2 regions of the Bradyrhizobium sp. th-b2 genome follow, and region 2 is predicted to be linked to the other one. Evidence: predicted binding sites of a transcription regulator. Region 2 holds the regulator's gene; the other holds the start of a gene.
What was found. Region 2 encodes LexA, which represses DNA repair genes until DNA is damaged. Its sites were predicted from a motif close to TGTTCNNNNTGTGTTCNG; they were not measured.
Positions count from the first base shown of each region.

Region 1 (10,182 bases), on a different contig from region 2:
TCCCAAGGGCCGGGTGCCCACGCTGGTCACCGAGCGCGGCGTGTTGACCGAGACGCCGGCGATGCTCGCCTACATCGCGCAGACCTTTCCGCAAGCGAAGCTCGCGCCGCTCGACGACGCCTTCGAGTTCGCGAAGCTGCAGGCCTTCAATTCCTATCTGTGCTCGACCGTGCATATCTGCCACGCCCACAAGATGCGCGGCGCGCGCTGGGCGACGCAGGAGTCTTCGTTCGCCGACATGAAGACGATGATCCCGAAGACCATGGGCGCCTGCTTCAATTTGATCGAGCGCGACATGCTGAAGGGCCCGTGGGTGATGGGCGAGAACTACAGCGTCGGCGACGCCTATCTCTACACGCTGACCCTCTGGCTCGACGGCGACGGCGTCGACATCGCGACCCTGCCCAAGGTGAAGGCGCATCGCGCGGCGATGGAGAGCCGCCCTGCGGTGCAGAAGGTGCTCGCCGAGCAGAAGGCGTAGGGCCAAAAATTCGGTGTCGTCCCGGGCAAGCGCAGCGCGACCCGGGACCCATAACCACGAATTTGAATTGTTTTGCGATGCTGGGGCCGCTGTCCTTCTTCATCACAAACGGCGGTGGTTATGGGTCCCGGCCTTCGCCGGAACGACGTGGTGATAGAGGGCGCCGCTACGTTTTCCGCGTCTCCAGCTCCCGTCCCGTCTCCAGCATCAGCCTCCGCAGCCACAGCGAGCCCGGGTCCATCTGGGCGCGCGTCGGATAGAACATGTGCTGCTCGTCGATGCCGGGATCGAGCGGCGGCGTCACCGTCACCAGCGACAATTGTTTCGCCAGCGCCGAGATCAAGCGGCGCGGCACGAAGGCGACGAGGTCGGTGCGCGCGGTGACGTGCAGCGCCTCGATATAGCCCGGCACCACCAGCGCGATCCGCCGCTCGATGCCCTTGGCGCGCAGCCAGGCGTCGATCAGATCCTCGTTCTGGCCGCGGATGATCACGGCGACGTGCCGCGCGGCCAGGAAGGCCTCGTGCTTCCTGAGTTTGGCGCCGGCCGGATGGCCGCGCCGCACCGCGAGCGCATCGCTGTCGGTGTAGAGCCGCTGGCGGTGAAAGCCCTTGAAGGAATCGCCGATCGAGATCACGAGATCGATGGTGCGGGCGAATTCCGGCGTGAAGATCGCCGGTCCCCGCCACGGCACCACGTCGATCGTGATGCTGGGCGCCAGCCGGGTCACCTTCTCCATCAGCGGTGGCATCAGGAGCTCGACCGCGAGGTCGGGCATCATCAGGCGGAAATGCCGCTCGCTGCGCGCGGCGTCGAAATCGTCGGAGACGAACAGCGTGCGGACCTGGTCGAGCGCCTGTGCCAGCGGCGAGCGCAGCGCCAGCGCCCGCGGCGTGAGCTCCATCCGCGCGCCGTTGCGCACCAGGAGCGGATCGCCGATCAGGTCGCGTAGCCGCTGCAGCGCGTGGCTGGTCGCCGGCTGCGACAGATTGAGCCGCATCGCGGCGCGGCTGACATTGGCTTCGCCCAGCAGCGCGTCGAGCGCGACCAGCAGATTGAGGTCAAGCGAATTCAAATTCATCAGGTGAATATATATCATACCACCTATCGACTGGAAGAATGCGCGTCGGCGCCGCAGGATGGGCCACCAACCAATTGCAAGGAAAAGCGCCATGAGCGCAGCCGACAACAAGAAACTGGTGCAGGAGATGTTCGTGATCGCGGGCAGTCCGGATCCCGCGGTGCGCGAGAATTCGCTGTTCATGGCAACGCTCGCCGACGACGCGATCTGGACCGTGACCGGGCAATATTCCTGGTCACGCACCTTCACCGGCAAGCCATCGATCATGAATGACCTGCACGGCCATGTTCGCTCCAAACTGGTCGAGCGCGGCCGCACCGTCGCGCATCGCATCATCGCCGACGGCGACATCGTCGTGGTCGAGGCCAAGGGCAACAACCTCACCAAGCAAGGTCAGCGCTACGACAATGATTATTGCCTGGTGTTCCGCTTCGACGACGGCCGGATCAAGGAGGTGCGGGAATATTGCGACTCGGTTCTGACCGAGAAGGCGCTCGGCGCGTTTCCGGCATAGCGGCGGGCGGCACAAACGAAGACGGCGCCCGTGAGGGCGCCGTTCCACCTGCCGTCATTCCGGGGCGCGCGTCAGCGCGAACCCGGAATCTCGCGCAACAATCTCTGGATTCCGGGTTCACGCGCAAGCGCGCGCCCCGGAATGACAGCGTGCGTCACGCCACCTTGGTCGTCATGTGCTTGAACATGTTGCGGCGAGCTTCGTCGTCCATCTCGGCCTTGAAGGTGAACCTGTCCTTCAGCGCGATCGCCCTGGCGGCGGCGGGACGCGCCGAGATCTCGTCGACCAGGCGCTTCACATGCGGGTACCGCGCATAGGCGTCGTCGCCGAGCTTGAACGGCACCATCCGCGCCCAGCCCCACAGCGCCATGTCGACGATCGAGTAGCTGTCGCCCGCCATGTAGCGGCGGTTGGCAAGATGGCCGTCGAGGATCTTGTAATGGCGATCGGTTTCGTACTGGTAGCGGTTATGGGCGTAGTCGTGGTTCTGGTCCTTCGGCGCAAAATGCTTGAAGTGCACGGCCTGTCCCGAATACGGCCCGACACCGGTCGCGACGAACATCAGCCAGGACAGCAGTTCGGCGCGGTTGGTCGGCAGGAACTTGCCGGTCTTCTCGGCGAGGTAGAGCAGGATGGCGTTGGAATCGAACACAATCGTGCCGTTGTCGTCGATTGCCGGCACCTTGCTGTTCGGGTTGATCTTCAGATAGTCCGGCGTGAACTGGTCGCCCTTGCGGGTGTCGACCGCGATCGGCTCGAACGGCAGTCCGGACTCCTCGAGAAAGAGCGCGACCTTGGTCGGGTTTGGCGAGCCGTTGAAATAGAATTTGAGCATGAAAGGGGTCTCCTTTGGGGTGTAACCGGCACGCAGCCGGCGAGGACCGCGGACGGCCCCTCATGCGCAAATTTCGCCGCGCTTCGCAACCGACGAGTTTGTGAGGCAGCTGCGCGCAGCGCGCCGGTCAGCCGAACCACAGGAAGCCGGCGATGCCGGCTGCGACCAGCACAACGCCCGCGATCTCCAGCACGATGGCGGAGCGGGTCGCAGCATGCAGGTGGGAGAGTTGCGTCGCGCGCTCGGAGCCGCGGGCATGGCCGTGGACGATGATCTCCTGGTTGAACTCGCCATGCGCCTCTAGCCCGAGCGTCAGTCCGACCGAGACCAGCAGGATGCCGAAAATGATCAGGCCGAACGATCCGAGCAGGCCGATCAGCAGCATCGGAAACATGCCGAGCAGGAAGACCGGCAGCAGCGGCACCAGCAGCAATGTCTCGGATTGTCTTCGCATCGGGCGACCAATCGAAACGGCAAGTGACTGACACAAACGTAGGCCCGCCGCTGCGGCGTCACAAGGTGGCCGCGTTCAAGACGACGTCATCCCGGGTCTCAGAACCGTAGGATGGATGGAGCGCAGCGATACCCATCGATCACACGGCAGGAAGGTGATGGGTTTCGCTTCGCTCTACCCATCCTACAACGCCGCAATCGCGGAAGGGTCGCGTGCCCGCTCAGCCCGCAGCCATCCCGGAGCGGATCTCGGCGCGCAGCTCGTCGATCAGCCGCAGGCCGGTCTTGGTCTCGACGTGCCAGAAGGTCCAGCCATTGCAGGCGCCGGAGCCCTGCGCCACCGCGCCGATGCGGTGGATCGAGCCGACCTTGTCGCCGAGCATGATGGCGCCATCGGCGCGCACCAGTGCGCCGTGGCGCTTCTTGGCATCGACCAGCCTGGCACCGGGCACGATCATGCCGCGCTCGATCAGTTCGGAGAACGCGACGCGGGGCGCCTCGCGCGCGGTCATGAACGGCGCCAGCGTCGCTTCCGGCAGCGGCTCGATCGCGGCGATCCGCGCCTCGGCTGCGGCCGCATAGGTCTTGTCGCGCTCGAAGCCGATATAGCTGCGGCCGAGCCGCTTGGCGACGGCGCCGGTGGTGCCGGTGCCGTTGAACGGATCGATCACGAGGTCGCCGGGCTTCGACGACGACAGCAGCACGCGGGCAAGCAGCTGCTCCGGCTTCTGCGTCGGGTGAACCTTCTTGCCGTCATCGCCCTTGAGGCGCTCCTCGCCGGTACACAGCGGGATCAGCCAGTCGGAGCGCGCCTGCACGTCCTCGTTGGACGCCTTCAGTGCTTCATAGTTGAAGGTGTAGCCCTTGGCCTTCTCGTCGCGCGCGGCCCAGATCATGGTCTCGTGCGCGTTGGTGAAGCGGCGGCCGCGGAAGTTCGGCATCGGATTGGACTTGCGCCACACGATGTCGTTCAGCAGCCAGAAGCCGAGGTCCTGCATGATGGCGCCGACGCGGAAGATGTTGTGATAGGAGCCGATCACCCACAGCGTCGCCGACGGCTTCATCACGCGGCGGCAGGCCAGGAGCCAGGCGCGGGTGAAATCGTCATAGGCGGCGAACGACGAGAACTTGTCCCAGTCGTCGTTGACGGCATCGACATGCGACTCGTCGGGGCGCTTGAGATCGCCCTTGAGCTGCAGATTGTAGGGAGGATCTGCGAACACCAGATCGACCGAGCCGGACGGCAGCTTCGACAATTCGGCGACGCAATCGCCAATGACGATTCGGCTCGACGGGGCATTCTCAAATTTAGTGCGGGGCGCCCTTGCAGACGCCCCGCGACGCGACACTACCATGACTCAAGAACTCTGACTCAGGCGACGCTGTCGGCGACGCGGGACTAAACAACCGACTGGCGCCACATTGAGCCGGCAAAGTAAAAATCGACTTAATTGGAAATCTTCATGCAAAAGATTGCAGCATCTTTCGAACGCTGTGGCGCAGTGTCATCAGCGTTGTGCTGCAACATCAGCGCGTTCTGCGAAAAATTTTGCGGATCATCAAACCGGCACGATTCGACCGGTAAATTGCCCGCTGCTTGCGGCCATTCGCACTGCAAACGATGTGCGTCTTGGACTAGGCAATTTTTGCCGGGCAGGATATTGATTAACAGAATGGAAATTTTAGGTTGGAGTGTCCCGCATTGGGGCGCCGACTGGATAAAGGGAAACCGCCATGCGCTACGATGATTTCCGCCGCAGCGATGACATCGAAGACCGTCGCGACGATAGCGGAGGAGGCGGCGGCGGTGGTGGCGGCTTCGGGATTCCGATGGGCGGCGGCGGGCTCGGCATCGGAACTGTCATCGTGCTCGGCCTGCTCGGCTATGCCTTCGGCATCGATCCGCGCATCCTGATCGGCGGCGCCGAGATTCTCACCGGCGGCGGCCAGGCGCCGACCTATCAGACCGACCGGCAGTCGTCGGGCGCGCAGACCAAGCGTGGCGCGCCGACCGACGAGATGGGCAGCATGATCGCCGGCATCTTGGGTGAAATCGACGATCGCTGGAGCGAGATCTTCCAGGCCTCGGGCCAGACCTACACCGGTCCGAAGATCGTGCTGTTCCGCAATGCCACCAATGGCGGCCGCTGCGGCATGGCGCAGTCGGCGATGGGGCCGTTCTACTGCCCGCCGGACAAGACCATCTTCCTCGACACCGGCTTCTTCCGCGAGGTCGAGACCCGCTTCCGCGGCTGCTCGGGCAACGCCTGCAAGTTCACCGCGGCCTATATCATCGCGCACGAGGCCGGCCACCACATCCAGAACCTGCTCGGCATCATCCCGCGCGTGAACCGGCTGCAGCAGCAGGCCGGCAGCAAGGCCGAGGCCAACGCGCTGCAGGTCAAGGTCGAGCTGCAGGCCGATTGTCTCTCCGGCGTCTGGGTCAATCGCGAGGAGAAGAAGCGGCCGGGCTTCCTCGAGGCCGGCGACATCGACGCCGCGCTGACCACTGCAAATGCGATCGGCGACGACACGCTGCAGCGGCAGGCGACGGGCAGGGTGGTGCCTGATTCCTTCACCCACGGCTCCGCTGCGCAGCGCAAGGAGTGGTTCATGAGGGGCTACCAGCAGGGCACCGTGCAGGCCTGCAACACGTTCGGCGGTAGCTTGTAGGCGTATGCCGGTAGCGTCATCCCCGGATGAGCGCGAATGCGCTCAGTCGGGAGGTGCTCGCCTCTTGGCGAGCCTCGAAGGCTGACGGAGCCCGTGGCCCATCCTTCGAGGCTCGCCCAGCGGTGCAAGTGCACCGCAAGGCGCGCACCTCAGAATGACGTCAGCGGGATGGGAAAGAGGTGTAAATGTCCTCACTCGACGAATCCAAATCATTCATCCCGCTCAACATCGCGGTGCTGACGATTTCCGACAGCCGCACGTTGGCGGATGACAAGTCGGGCACCACGCTCGCCGATCGTCTGACCGCGGCCGGCCACAAGCTCGCGGCGCGCGAGATCGTCACCGATGATGTCGAGGCGATCAGGGCGGTGATCCGGCGCTGGATCGCGGATGACGGCGTCGATGCCGTCATCACCACCGGCGGCACCGGCTTCACCGGCCGCGACGTGACGCCGGAGGCGGTCGAGCCGCTGTTCGAGAAGCGGATGGACGGCTTCTCGATCGCCTTCCACATGCTGAGCCACGCCAAGATCGGCGTGTCGACGATCCAGAGCCGCGCCACCGCCGGCGTGGCAGGCGCGACCTTCATCTTCTGCCTGCCCGGATCGCCCGGCGCCTGCCGTGACGGCTGGGACGGCATTCTGGCCGCGCAGCTCGACTACCGCACGCGGCCCTGCAATTTCGTCGAGATCATGCCGCGGCTGGACGAGCATCTGCGCCGTCCGAAGGCGAAAGGGGCGAGCGCGTAGTCGTCTCCCGTCATTCCGGGGCGTGCGAAGCACGAACCCGGAATCTCGCGCCGCATCTTCGAGATTCCGGGTTCATCGCTGACGCGATGCCCCGGAATGACAGGGTCACAAATCCAGCTCCCAGGTCTCCCCGACCAGGTCGACGCCAAAGCTGTGGTGCTTCTCTTCTTTCACCTTGCGGAAGCCGGCGCGGGCGTAGATGCCGCGCGCGGCGAGCAGGATGCTCTGGGTCCACAGCGTCATCCTTGTGTAGCCCATCTCGCGTGCGGAGCGGATGCATTGCTCGACCAGCGCACGGCCGACGCCGAGCCCGCGCGCCTTTTCTTCCACCAGCAGCAGCCGCAGCTTGGCGAGGCCGTCGCCGCCCTTGACCAGGAAGATCGAGCCGACCGGCTCGCCGTCGACCTCGGCGACCCAGCAATGCTCGCGGGCCGGATCGAACGATCGCAGGAATTGCGCGCAGATCTCGGCCACCAAGGCCTCGTAGCTGATGTCCCAGCCATATTCCTCCGCGTAGGCGCGTCCCTGTCGCGAGATCACCCAGCCGATATCGCCGACGCGGTGGCTGCGCAGCAGGAAGCCGGTCGGCTTCTCCGTCGGCGGCTCCAGCGACTGTTCGATCGTGCCCATCGCGCGCACCACCGCGGCGCGGCGATCGCCGTCCATCTGCTTCAGCAGCGCCCCGACCTCGCTGCGCGAGCGGCGGTCGAGATCAGCGGCAGCAGTGCGGCCCTTGGCGGTCAGCGCCACCTCATTGACGCGCTTGTCGGCCTTCGACGGCTTGCGCGTCACGATCTGGCGGCGCTGCAGCGCCTGTAGCGTGCGGCTGACGAAGCCGGCATCGAGGTCGAGCTCGCGCACCAGATCGGTCGCGGTGCAGTTCTCGCGATGCGCGAACTCGTAGATGATCCGCGCTTCCTGCAGCGTGAACGGCGAATCCAGCAGCTTCGGCTCGATGATGCCGAGCTTGCGGGTGTAGAACCGGCTGAAGCCGCGGATCGCGGCGACCTGGCTCTCGAGCGTCGTGTCATACGAACTTGATTTCATCAAACATATTATTTGACGGAATCAAATAAATGGCAAGGCCGATGTGCATTTCAGGGCATCTCGAAGCGTCGTCGCGGGTCGGAAACCCTACGCCACCATGATCCGGCTGCGCAGCATGGTGCGGGAGGAGCGGCCGAGCCGGCGCAGCAGCCGCGCCTCGGAGCGACGCGCGTCGGGCCGATAGCCGCCGATCCGCTCGTAATGGTCGCGCGCGATCAGGAGGCCCTGTTCGGCCGAAGGGCCCACGATCATCCGGGCGACGAATTTGATGCCGTCGCGCAGGCCGGGGTCGGTATAGGGCGCGCGGGCGTAGCGGAAGATGCCGGCGCGGTCCTTGCCGCTTGCCGCCACCATCTGGATGAACTGGGTGGTCTCCTCGATCCAGCCGGCGTCGAGCACTGCGCCCGGATGCAGGAACATCAGCCAGGGCGAACGGGCCTGCTTTGCACCGGCGGCAAGTGCCGCGGCGCGCGTGCCCTCGAAGCGCAGGAAACCGCAGCCGGCGATGTCGGCAACCCGCTCCATCACGTCGCTGTTGGTGCGGTCGACCAGCAGCACTTCGCGGATGACGCCCGCGGCTGCGCCCGGCACCAGCGCCGCCAATGTCGCGACCGCGGTGCGCTCGACGCCGTCGGTTGGAATGATCACGCTCAGCATGATTCGAGGCTTCGATGGCTCAAACGGTTGAAAAACTCCGGCCGTGTTATCACCTTGTCATATTCAAAGCAGCCTTTTCGCCTGCAGAATTTTGCGCCATCACTTTGTGGATTTTCTCAAGCGATGTTCTTGATTTGTTCTCAAGCTGTGTTAGCTTCACAGCATGAGCCGAGCATCCTCTCATGCCCTCAAGCACCCGCCGGTAACGGCGCCCTCCGATAACCCGGCGGGTGCACCCACCCCTTTTCCCGAGCTTGCGGTCGCGATCGAGCGCGAGCGGCGGCGCGGCCGTGGCGCGCAGTCCAACGCCAGCGGCCGCTACGAGGCCGAGGCGCGGACAGCCTTCGACGACGGCTGGCAGAGCCTCGACGACCTGCCGCCGTTCCAGACCAGTGTGGCGCTCGACACCTCGCGCAAGGTGATCACCCGCAACGACTCGCCCGACATCGGCTTCGACCGTTCGATCAATCCCTATCGCGGCTGCGAGCACGGCTGCGTCTATTGCTTCGCGCGGCCGACCCACGCCTATCTCGGCCTGTCGCCGGGGCTCGACTTCGAATCCAAACTGTTCGCCAAGCCGGACGCGCCCGCACTGCTCGAGAAGGAGCTGGCGGCGCCCGACTATGAGGCGCGGATGATCGCGATCGGCACCAACACCGATCCGTATCAGCCGATCGAGCGCGAGCGGAAGATCATGCGCGGCATTCTCGAGGTCTTGGAGCGCGCCGGGCATCCGGTCGGCATCGTGACCAAGTCGGCGCTGGTGACCCGCGATATCGATATTCTGGCGCGGATGGCCAAGCGCAATCTCGCCAAGGTCGCGCTCTCGGTGACGACGCTCGACCCGAAACTCGCCCGCACCATGGAGCCGCGCGCATCGACGCCGCCGAAGCGGCTCGAGGCGATCAAGCGGCTGGCTGACGCCGGCATCCCGACCACGGCGATGATCGCGCCCGTGATCCCGGCGCTGAACGATTCCGAGATCGAGCGCATCCTCGATGCCGCCGTGCATGCCGGCGCCAAGGAGGCGAGCTACGTGCTGCTGCGGCTGCCGCTCGAGGTCCGCGATCTCTTTCGCGAATGGCTGATGGCGAACTATCCCGACCGCTACCGCCACGTCTTCACGCTGATCCGCGACATGCGCGGCGGCCGCGATTACGACTCGCAATGGGGCACGCGGATGAAGGGCACCGGCCCGATGGCCTGGATGATCGGCCGCCGCTTCGAGATCGCTTGCGAGAAACTCGGCCTCAACAAGCGGCGCACCAAGCTGACCACCGATCATTTTGCCAAGCCGAAGCGCAACGGCGAGCAGTTGAGCTTGTTCTAGATGAGGTCCGTAGCCCGGATGAAGCGCAGCGCAATCCGGGAAATCGTTGCCCGCGGATAGAGGTCCCGGATTACGCTTCGCTCCATCCGGGCTATGATGACGTCAAAAGAGTGAGTGCAACAATGAGTAACGCCCCGACCCCACGCTTCACCGTCCTCACGCTCGGCGTCAGCGACATGCGCGCCAGCATCGCCTTCTATGAATCGCTCGGCTTCACCAGGAAGATGCGCGGGACCGGCGAGGAGGTCGCCTTCTTCGACACCGGCGGCACTGTGCTCGGGCTGTTCCCGTGGCATCTGCTCGCCGCCGATGCCGCCCTGCCCGATCAGCCGCGGCCTTCAGCGTTCCGCGGCGTTGCGATC
Region 1 is NZ_AUGA01000048.1:45,892-56,073, forward strand. Features, by position in the region: gene K359_RS0136770 (glutathione S-transferase family protein) at 1-481, shown strand, start outside; gene K359_RS0136775 (LysR family transcriptional regulator) at 648-1,562, opposite strand; gene K359_RS0136780 (nuclear transport factor 2 family protein) at 1,654-2,076, shown strand; gene K359_RS0136785 (glutathione S-transferase family protein) at 2,231-2,911, opposite strand; gene K359_RS0136790 (hypothetical protein) at 3,039-3,365, opposite strand; gene K359_RS0136795 (site-specific DNA-methyltransferase) at 3,586-4,719, opposite strand; gene K359_RS0136805 (neutral zinc metallopeptidase) at 5,099-6,037, shown strand; gene moaB (molybdenum cofactor biosynthesis protein B) at 6,223-6,786, shown strand; gene K359_RS0136815 (helix-turn-helix domain-containing GNAT family N-acetyltransferase) at 6,892-7,833, opposite strand; gene K359_RS0136820 (glycosyl transferase) at 7,921-8,490, opposite strand; gene K359_RS0136825 (PA0069 family radical SAM protein) at 8,654-9,820, shown strand; gene K359_RS0136835 (VOC family protein) at 9,943-10,182, shown strand, end outside.
Region 1: the regulator LexA is predicted to act here: its motif matches at 8,615-8,632, upstream of K359_RS0136825 (PA0069 family radical SAM protein).

Region 2 (10,182 bases):
ATGCGAGATGAACCAAGCAGTCTTGAGGGTGCAGCCAAGGGTGCGGTGGAGCTGGTTGCTGCTGATGCCCTTCTTGCTCGAAGTCATCAGGAAGATCGCCTGCAGCCAGTGACGCATGGGGACGTGGCTGGCTTCGAAGATGGTGCCGACCTTCACGGTGAAAGGTTTGCGGCACTGGTAGCACTTGTAGGTGCCAATGCGGGTGCTCTTGCCGCCCATCTTGGAGATGCGCTCTACGCCGCCGCAATGCGGGCAGACGGGACCGTTCGGCCAAAGCCGCGCCTCAACGAATTTGTAGGCGGCTTCCTCGTCGTGGAAATGCTTGGCTGAGAGAACGGACTTCATGACGCTTTCTCCTTATGCCGCAATACTATATTTACGGCTTGGGTACGTCAAGTATAATATCGCCAGCGGTGAGGTCACAGCATCCGGTAGCTTCTCGTCCCGGCAGGGATCGCAAGCGGAATGGCGGAGCAGGGCACGACGCCGGGCGGCAGACGCGGCTACGCGGGGACGTGGCCGCCGCGTGCGGCTGCGCCGGCCGGCGGCTATGTCCCGATGCGCGCCAGCATCTGGCGGCCCTTCGTCGAGACATTGCGGCAATGGGCGCGCGCGGAGGCGGGCGCCGGCCGGCTGTTGCCGTGGGTGCCGGTGGCGTTCGGCACCGGCATCGCGCTCTATTTCGCGGCCGAGCACGAGCCGGTGCTGTCGGTCGCGGCCGCCGTCGCAATTGCGCTCTGCCTGCTGGCGCTGCTGCTGCGGCGGCGGAGCGTGTTTCCCGCCATCGTGATGCTGGCTGCGGTCGCGGCGGGCTTTGCGACAGCGACGTGGAAGACGGCGCGGATCGCCCATGGCGTGCTGGCGCGGCCGATGTTCTCGGTGGCGCTGACCGGCTTCGTCGAGACGCGCGATATCCGCGAGAAGACCGATCGCTTCGTGCTGCGCGTGGTCTCGATGGAGAGCCCGCGCGACATGACGAAGCTCGAGCGCGTCAGGCTTTCGGTGAAGAAGGGCACCGCGCCCGATGTCGGCAGCTTCGTCGAATTGAAGGCACGGCTGATGCCGCCGCTCGGGCCGCAGCGTCCGGGCTCCTATGATTTCGGCCGCGACCTATATTTCCAGGGCATCGGCGCCTCCGGCTTCGTGATGGGCGCAGTCAAGACCAGGGAACCGTCGGCGGCCGGCGGCTTGGCGCTGCGCTATGCCGCCTTCATGCAAGGCCTGCGCGACGCCATCGATGCGCGCATCCGCACCACGCTCGACGGCGACCAGCGCGCGATCGCGACCGCGCTGCTGACCGGCCGGCGCGACGCGATCTCGACGCCGGTCAATGATGCGATGTTCATCTCGGGGCTCGGCCACGTGCTGTCGATCTCCGGCTACCACATGGCCGTGGTCGCGGGCGTGGTGTTCTTCGCGGTGCGCGCGCTGCTCGCGCTGTTCCCAATGCTCACGGCGGCACATCCGATCAAGAAATGGGCGGCCGCGGCCGCGCTCGTCGCCGCGGCGTTCTATCTTCTGCTGTCGGGAGCCGAGGTCGCGACGCAGCGATCGTTCCTCATGACGGCGGTGGTGCTGATCGCGGTGATGGTCGACCGCCGCGCGATCACCTTTCGCACCCTGGCGGTGGCGGCGCTGATCGTGCTCGTGATCGCGCCGGAGGCGCTGGTGCATCCGAGCTTCCAGATGTCGTTTGCCGCAACGCTCGGGCTGGTGGCGCTGGTGCAGATCGGGCTGCCGAACCTGTTGGCCTCGCCCGACCATTCGGCGACCGCGCGGGTCGCGCTGTGGGGAGGGCGCGAGCTCACGATGCTGATGCTGGCCTCGCTGGTGGCGGGGCTGGCGACGACCCCCTACGCCGCGTTCCATTTCCATCGCGTGACGCCTTACGGGCTGCTCGCCAACCTCGCGGCGATGCCGGTGGTGTCGGCGATCGTGATGCCGGCGGGCCTGCTCGGCCTCCTCGCCATGCCGTTCGGCTTTGATGGCGTGTTCTGGGCGATCATGGGCTTTGGCATCGACTGGATGATTTTGGTGACGCAATGGGTCGCCGCGCTGCCTGGCGCGGTGGGGCGGATGGCGGCGTTCGGCATCGGGCCGCTGATCGTCGCAAGCGCGGGCATCATCCTGCTCGGACTGCTGCGCACGCCGCTGCGCTGGTCCGGCGCGGTGCTGCTGGTAGTGGCCACAGTCTGGGCGGTGAGGGTGCCGCTGCCTGACGTCCTGATTTCCGCCGACGGCCGGAACGTCGCGGTACGCGGCGGCGACGGGCGGCTGCATCTGATGCATAGCGCGAAGGATGCCTTCCTGGTCAAGGAATGGCTGGCGGCGGATGCCGATGCGCGGACCGCCGCCGATGCGTCGCTCGGCGAGGGCGTCTCCTGCGATCCGGGCGGCTGCGCGACCCAGGGTCCGGGCGGTGCCTTCGTCGCACTGGCGATGCGGCCGGAGGCGCTGGCCGACGATTGCGAGCGGGCGGCGCTGATCGTCACCGCGCGGCCGGCGCCGCAGGGCTGCGCGGCCTCGGTGATCGATGCCGAGCGGCTGCGGCGCCACGGTGCGCTGGTGCTACGGCGAAACAGGGACGGCTACGCCATCGATGCGGTGAAGCCCGGCGGGATCGACCGGCCGTGGTCGCCGGCGGTTCCCGGTGACGGCGAGAGCGAGACGGTCCTCCGTACACCCGCCGCCGCGCCGCGGCCCGCAGTCGATGCGACACCGGCCGAGACCGACCTGCAGGGGGATGATTAGCCGTTGCCGGGCGAGGTGCCGGTCGGCAGCTCGAACAGGCCGAGATGGTACTCGTCGGAATCGGGGCCGGCGTCGGGCTTCTTGACGAGGGTGAAGACGGCCTCGGGAAACTGCTCCCAGACCTTGAGATCATCGGCCGTCACTGTCAGCCAGCCGAACCGGAACAAGTAGCGGCCCGGCTCGGTGACGCGTCCAGCCTTTTGCCATGTGACCTTGTCGACCACTGCGCAGGTTTCCGTGAGTGCACGTCTTCCGTACGCGATGATGCGCCAAGGCGCTCGCCGATGCAAATCTCCTCATGCGCCCCGGAAGCGGAAATCCGGGGTCGCTCGAAATCGCTTAAGGTCATCCGCCGCCGAATGGCTCATTCCGCGGCGACGATGCGCTCAACCCAAAAACAGCGACGCGAATGCGGAGGGGCGCCGCTCCACAACCTTCGGCTTGTGCTCGACCTGCGGATGCAGTGCCGGCAACTGCAGCACGCTGACGCGCTGTCCCTCGACGAGCTGGGTTACCAGAACATGGCTGCCGTCGGGGAATTCGACCGCATCATGATGGCGATCGGGCACGTCGGGCTCGACTTCGTTGAACACGCCGACGCGGAAATTCATCGTCTTGGTCCAGATCCAGCGGCTGTCGTAGCGAACGTTCTCGGCGAAAGCGAGCTCGGTGCCCGGCAGCATGCAGACCGCGACAGTGGGATCGTTCTCCGAAGCAAAGCCGCGGGTCGACGTGCCGCGGAAAGTCGTGGTGATCAGCGTCTCTCCGACAATGGCGGGGCGCGATGCCACGGCGTGCAGACTATAGTCACACATCGGATGGCTCCTCTTTTCGAGGTAGCGACCCGTGCCTCTCCCTGAGGCGCAGGCCTCTACCAGAGTGGACGATAGCAAACGAGTGTCTGCTCGTTTCTGGGCGATTGTACGACTGGCCGTCGAACGCCTCAATCACAAACGCGCTACACTGCGCGAGAGGTATCGGGGCGCATCCAAGCTGGTCCGCACGCTGCGCTATCTTCCAAGGAACGATCCGATCTGTTGCTCGTTCCTGGATCGGGACGACTTTTTCTTCAAATCGTCATCCCGCTCCATATGTCTGTTCGAGCATGGTCTTTTCGGAAAACCGCTTCGCACTTTTCCGGATCATGCTCCGCCGCCGTCAGTATTTGCGATACAGCCCGATCAGCTTGCCCTGGATGCGGACCCGGTTCGGCGGCAGGATGCGCACTTCATAGGCAGTGTTGGCCGGCTCGAGCGCGATCGATGCACCGCGGCGGCGGAAGCGCTTCAGGGTGGCTTCCTCCTCGTCGATCAGCGCCACCACGATGTCGCCGGTGTTGGCGACGTCGTTGCGCTGGATCAGCGCCATATCGCCGTCGAGGATGCCGGCGTCGACCATCGAGTCGCCGCGTACCTCAAGCGCATAATGCTCGCCGGAGCCGAGCATGTCGGGCGGCACGCTGATGGTGTGGCTGCGGGTCTGCAGCGCCTCGATCGGCGTACCGGCCGCGATCCGGCCCATCACCGGGACGGCGACCGGACGGTTGCCGTCGTCCTCGGCGATCGGCGGCGTGCTGCTGCGCTTGCCGAGGGTGCCCTCGATGACGCTTGGCGTGAAGCCACGGCGGCCGTTGCCGCCGCCGGCCGACAGCTCGGGCAGCTTGATGACCTCGATGGCGCGGGCGCGGTTGGGCAGGCGGCGGATGAAGCCGCGCTCCTCCAGCGCAGTGATCAGGCGGTGGATACCGGACTTCGAGCGCAGGTCGAGCGCATCCTTCATCTCGTCGAAGGAGGGCGGCACGCCGGCCTCTTTCAGACGTTCATTGATGAAACGCAGAAGTTCGTACTGTTTGCGCGTGAGCATCTCGAGTATTCCCCCGGTTGGTAGCGTCGTTCGATTCCGAGACTCTTCAGTTGGGGCCTTCAGACGGGGCCTGATCTCGGGAGCGCAATGCTCCCTGGCGGCTTCCCGATTGTAGACACCAGCACTCGAAACAAATCATGAACGGACACTATATGTTCGATATGTGTTCCGCAACCACTTAATTTCCGGTGAACGCATCAGGACGGCGCGCAATCGGCTAGCCCGCGAAAACCTCACTCAGGCAGCATCAGGATCTCGCATTCACTGCCCTTGGCGGCGGCGGGGGCGAACGGCGGACGCACCAGAAGTGCCCGTGCCGCAGCGAGATTCCCGAGCAGCGAAGAATCCTGCTGCATCACCGGAGTCGCGATCGGCGCGCCGTCCTCGCGCTCCTCGAGACGCGCGCGCAGATAGTCCTCGCGCTGGTCGTTGGCGGCGAGGTCGCGGCCGAGCAGGGCGGTCGTGCGGACATGATGGATCGTGTTCCGGCCGCTCAAAGCCCGAATCAACGGCACCAGAAACAGGAAGGCGCAGACATAGGACGATACCGGATTGCCGGGCAGGCCGATCACCCGCATGGCCCCGAGCCGGCCGTGCATCATCGGCTTGCCGGGCCGCATCGCGATCCGCCAGAACGCCATCGCGACGCCCTCGGCCTCCAGCGACTGCTTGACCAGATCGTGGTCGCCGACCGAGGCGCCGCCGGTGGTGATCAGGATGTCGGCGCCGGTCTCGCGCGCCCGGCGGATGCCGGCGGTGGTCGCTGCCACCGTGTCGGCGGCAACCCCGAGATCGACGGTCTCGGCGCCTTCGGCGCGCGCCAGTGCCCGCAGCGCATAGCCGTTGGAATAGACGATCTGGCCAGGGCCGGGCCTTGAGCCCGGCATCACCAGCTCGTCGCCGGTGGCGAGCACCGCGACCTTCGGGCGGCGGCGCACCGCGAGTTCCGGATAGTTCATGGCGGCCGCCAGCGAAAGCGCGCGGTCGGAGAGGCGGCTGCCACGGTTCAGCAGCAGGTCGCCCTCACGGAAGTCGACGCCGGCCGGGCGGATGTGCCGTCCTGGGCTCGCAGCCTCCGTGATCGAGATGTGGTCGCCGTCGAGCCGGGTGTCTTCCTGGATGATGACGGCGTCGGCGCCATGGGGGATGACGCCGCCGGTGAAGATCCGCACCGCTTCGCCGGCACTGAGCGTCCGCTCGAACGGCCGGCCGGCGGCGACTTCGCCGATCACCTTGAGACGGGCCTCGAGATGAGCCGCATCGGCGGCGCGCACCGCGTAGCCGTCCATGGCCGACATCGGCTCCGGCGGCTGGGTGCGGCGCGCCGCGAGGTCGTGCGCCAGCGTGCGGTGGTAGGCGGCATCGAGCGCGACCATCTCCTCCGGCAGCGGTTCGGCGCCGGCAAGAACGGCGGACAGGGCATCGGCAACCGGCATCAGGGCCACGCGCAAAACTCCTCAAGGCAAATGGTCAAATACCAAGTGCGGTCAGCGCCCTTGCCACGTCATCCGTCGATGTCACGTGGATGGCTTGAAGGCCGCGCGCCCGCGCACCTTCGATATTGGCAGCCAGATCGTCGAAGAACAGGATCCGCGACGCCGGCACGCCGATCGCTTCTATCACATGATCGTAGGCCGCGGCGTCGGGTTTCCGAAGGCCGATGTTCGAGGACAGGAACACGGTCCGGAAGTGGCTGAGCAACTCGGCATAGGCGACCGAGAAATGCGCGACATGGGCCGGGTTGGTGTTGGAGAAGGCGTAGAGCGGCATTCGCCTGGCTGCGGCCGCGAGCAAGGGGGCGATGCCTGGCATCTCGCCGGTGAAGATCGAATTCCAGCCCTCGAGGAATTGCGCGTCGGTGAGCTCGACGCCGAGTGACCGGCGCAGGCTGGTAAAGAACGTCGCGTCGTCGATCCGGCCGATCTCGTGATGCTTGTAACTGTCGTCGACGACGAAACGGCCGGCGAGGTCGGCCGGCGCGCAACCGGCATGCTGTGCCCAGTGCGTCATCGCCTTGTCGAGGCTGATATCGAGCACGACGCGGCCGATATCGAACAGCAGCACGTCGACGGAAGTGGGAGAGAGTTGCGAGGTCATTGCGTGAAACCATGTACGAAAATTGCGGGCAGGCGGCAATCTCCCCGATTTGTGCGGCAGGCATGCGACTTCCCTGTCGTCCCGGCGAAGGCCGGGACCCATACGCCGCAGCAATTGTAGTGAACGGGACTCGTCGTTCCAGCGACGCTCAACAATATTCTTTTGTGGTTATGGGTCCCGGCTTTCGCCGGGACGACGGTGAATGTGTGGCACGGTCTGTGGGGCATGCGCCCGCATTCTCGCGACATGATTTGTCCGAGCCTTGCTTCTCGTTCCGCCCTCTCCTTGAAGAGGGCGCAGGGAAAGCCGGGTGCCGATCGCACCCATGGGCCCCGAGCAAAGGTAGAAAGCTCGGGGGTAGGACCACAGGTGTAACCGGAGCAATCCGGCTTTCCCTGCGCGATGGCTTACGGATTATTTCGTGCTCTCCCCGGCGAGACTGGGCTTTTTTGTCACCGCCTTCGCAAAACGCTTTCGCGCTTTGCTTGGGGACACCGGCCGCTAGGGCGTCAGGACCACACGACTTCCCCGTCCGCTTCGCGTGCTCTCGTCAGTCACACGCTCGGCGTCCACCGCATCTCACCGCAACACCCGTGACGATGCGCAGCGCCCCTCGATCGGGTGAGACGGGGAGATTCATACACTGAGTTGGGCGTGCCGATAAACAGAAAGATTTTTGCGCGAGGGGCTTGCGCCGTCGGGCAACTCAGTGGCAGGGCGGCACCGGCTTTGGCGCATCAAGGCACCCTCGGAGCCAGCCTCTCACATCCTCGAAAGCGCCAGGCCGAAATAGGCGATCAGCGCGCCGGTGCTGAGAATGATGACGACGAGCGCTTGCTCGGAGCGTGCCTGCAAGGTTTTCCGGGTCACGGTGATGACGGTCCATCTTCGAAAATCATTCTGTTCAACTAACGTGGGTTCGTGTCCGTTCCGGCTCCCTCCGAGGAACTTTCGGCTTGTCCTGGAAGCACTGATGCAGTCCGTGAAGACCCCTCGCAATTGGGCTGCCGTGGGACCCCAGGTCGCCTACCGCACCTCGACCACCGTCCTCCTTCACGAGCGTCCAACCGGTGCGTCAGACATCGGATATTTGGCTAGTCGGCCGGCCGGCATCCAGAATATCAAGCACCGGACAGTCGGGGGTGGCGCCGTCGGAGCATTGCGCAACCGTTTCCGCCAGGATGGATTCAAGCTTGACGAGGTCAGAGAGTTTTTTACGAACGTTCGCCAGATGTGCGCTCGCGATCTTGTGCACGTCGGCGCACGGAGCGCGTCCTGGCCCTCCCAGAGCCAGCAAGGCGCGAATCTCCTCAAGTGTGAACCCGAGGTCGCGGGATCGCCGGATGAAGACCAATGTCCGTCTTTCGGCCGGTCCGTAGACCCGTCGACCGCTCGCCGTTCGGAACCGCGCGGGCAGCATTTTGATCCGCTCATAATAGCGGATGGTCTCGATGTTCACGCCGCTGAGCTCGGATAGCTCGCCGATCGAGATGTTTCCGACTCCCGAAGACGTGATGGCGCGCATGAAATAGCCCTTGATCCTGTAGTCACTACAGGATGCATGGTTTAGCGCATGATGAGCAATCAGGCGGATCACATTGCCGGCAATCGGCAGCGACAAAGGCTAATCGCGGCGGGCGGCCTGCTTGGCGCGCTTGCGGCGTCGTCTTGCTGCATCCTGCCACTTGCGCTGTTTGGCCTCGGGGTCAGCGGGGCCTGGATCGGGAACTTCACCCGGCTGGCCGCCTATCAGCCGTACTTCATCGCCGCCACGCTCGTGTGCCTCGGGCACGGCTATTGGCTGGTCTGCCGATCCTCAACGCGCGCCTGCGCCGATGGCGAGGCCTGCGCGCGCCCGCTGCCGAACCGCATCGTCAAAACCAGCCTCATCCTCGCAACGATCCTTGTCGTCGCCGCGCTCGGCCTCGACTTCATCGCACCTCTCTTTCTTGACTCATGACTGGAGAATTTCCCATGAACAAGCTTGTCGCCGTCGCGGCTTTTGCCGTCGGCATCATCGCTTCGCCGGCAGTGATGGCCGCAGACAAGACGATTGTCCTGGCCGTGAACAATATGGATTGCGCGGCCTGCCCATCCATCGTCAAGGGAAGCCTTGAAGCCGTTCCCGGCGTTGCCAAGGTTGCGGTGTCCTACAAGGACAAGACCGCAACGGTTGTTTATGATGATGCGAAAGCCGATGTGAACCAACTCACAACGGCGACCACCAAGGCAGGTTATCCGTCCGCACCCAAGGGCTGATCCGATGCTTCTTGAATCAACGATCACCTGTCCGCACTGCGCCGTTGCGAAAACGGAGATCATGCCGACCGACGCCTGTCAGTTCTTCTATGAATGCACCGGCTGCGGCACAAAGCTAAAGCCCAAGTCGGGCGATTGTTGCGTGTTCTGTTCCTACGGCTCGGTGCCGTGTCCGCCCATTCAAGCCGTGCGTGCCGGCGAACCGGGTACCGCCTCCTGCTGCGCGTGACAGGCGATGACCAGCGCGCCGATCCAAACCTCGAGCAACTGGCTTGGCAGTGTGCACACCAGCGTCAAGTCCGTCCGTGTCGGCCACGCCGCTTCACACGTGAGGCTGCTCGTCGAATGAGAGCCGATCAATCGCTCTTGGGCCGGTGCGTCAGCATCCCGATGGCCAGCATACCCATGCCGCCCAGCGTGACGCCCGTAGCGGCCTGGAGGAAGAAGTTGTCGGCAGGTCGCAACTCGTTGAGAGCGCCATTGCCCATCACCACGGTCGCTGCATAGCTTTGCAGAAAGTAACCTCCCAGCGCACCAGCGATCAGGCCCGCGGCGCTGTGGCCCCAGAACCCGAATGCGTGGTCGCGCACCACCGCGGCGACGAGATGAGCGCCAATGAATCCGGCAACGATCTGGATGTAGAGGTTGGTCGCGGTCCAAAGCATCGGTCGCTCCATTGGCCGCATCGTCACTTCATCGCGCCGCGACCACTTCGCCGTCTTCCTTCACGAACCGTCCAACCGGCGAGTCCAGAAGATCGATGACGGCCTCGGACGGCCGGCACAACCGCACACCCTTCGACGTCACCACGATCGGCCGGTTGATGAGAATGGGATGCGCCAGCATGACATCGAGCAGTTCGTCGTCCGTCCATTTCGGATCGTCCAGGCCGAACTCCTTGTGAGGCGTTCCCTTTTCGCGCAGCAGGGCGCGCACGGAGATTCCCATCGCGGCAATCAGCTCCTTGAGTGTTTCGCGCGCCGGCGGCGTCTTGAGATATTCAATGACGACGGGCTCGGTGCCACTCTGGCGGATCATCGCGAGCGTGTTGCGCGAGGTGCCGCAATCCGGGTTGTGATAGATCGTGACGGTCATGGTCGTGTCTCCGCAATGGCAACGGGGCCGGACAGTTTGGGACGTCCGAGCAGCCAGTTCATCAGTAACATGCCGGCCATCGCGCCGCAGAGCTCGGCGAGAATGAACCCGGGAAGG
Region 2 is NZ_AUGA01000015.1:102,471-112,652, forward strand. Features, by position in the region: gene K359_RS0119270 (IS1595 family transposase) at 1-345, opposite strand, end outside; gene K359_RS0119275 (ComEC/Rec2 family competence protein) at 466-2,751, shown strand; gene K359_RS0119280 (hypothetical protein) at 2,748-2,975, opposite strand; gene K359_RS0119285 (hypothetical protein) at 3,138-3,566, opposite strand; gene lexA (transcriptional repressor LexA) at 3,910-4,614, opposite strand; gene glp (gephyrin-like molybdotransferase Glp) at 4,848-6,059, opposite strand; gene K359_RS0119300 (HAD family phosphatase) at 6,085-6,711, opposite strand; gene K359_RS0119315 (helix-turn-helix domain-containing protein) at 7,787-8,236, opposite strand; gene K359_RS0119320 (mercuric transporter MerT family protein) at 8,285-8,671, shown strand; gene K359_RS0119325 (cation transporter) at 8,686-8,970, shown strand; gene K359_RS64455 (GDCCVxC domain-containing (seleno)protein) at 8,975-9,199, shown strand; gene K359_RS0119335 (hypothetical protein) at 9,327-9,635, opposite strand; gene arsC (arsenate reductase (glutaredoxin)) at 9,664-10,065, opposite strand; gene K359_RS0119345 (MIP/aquaporin family protein) at 10,062-10,182, opposite strand, start outside.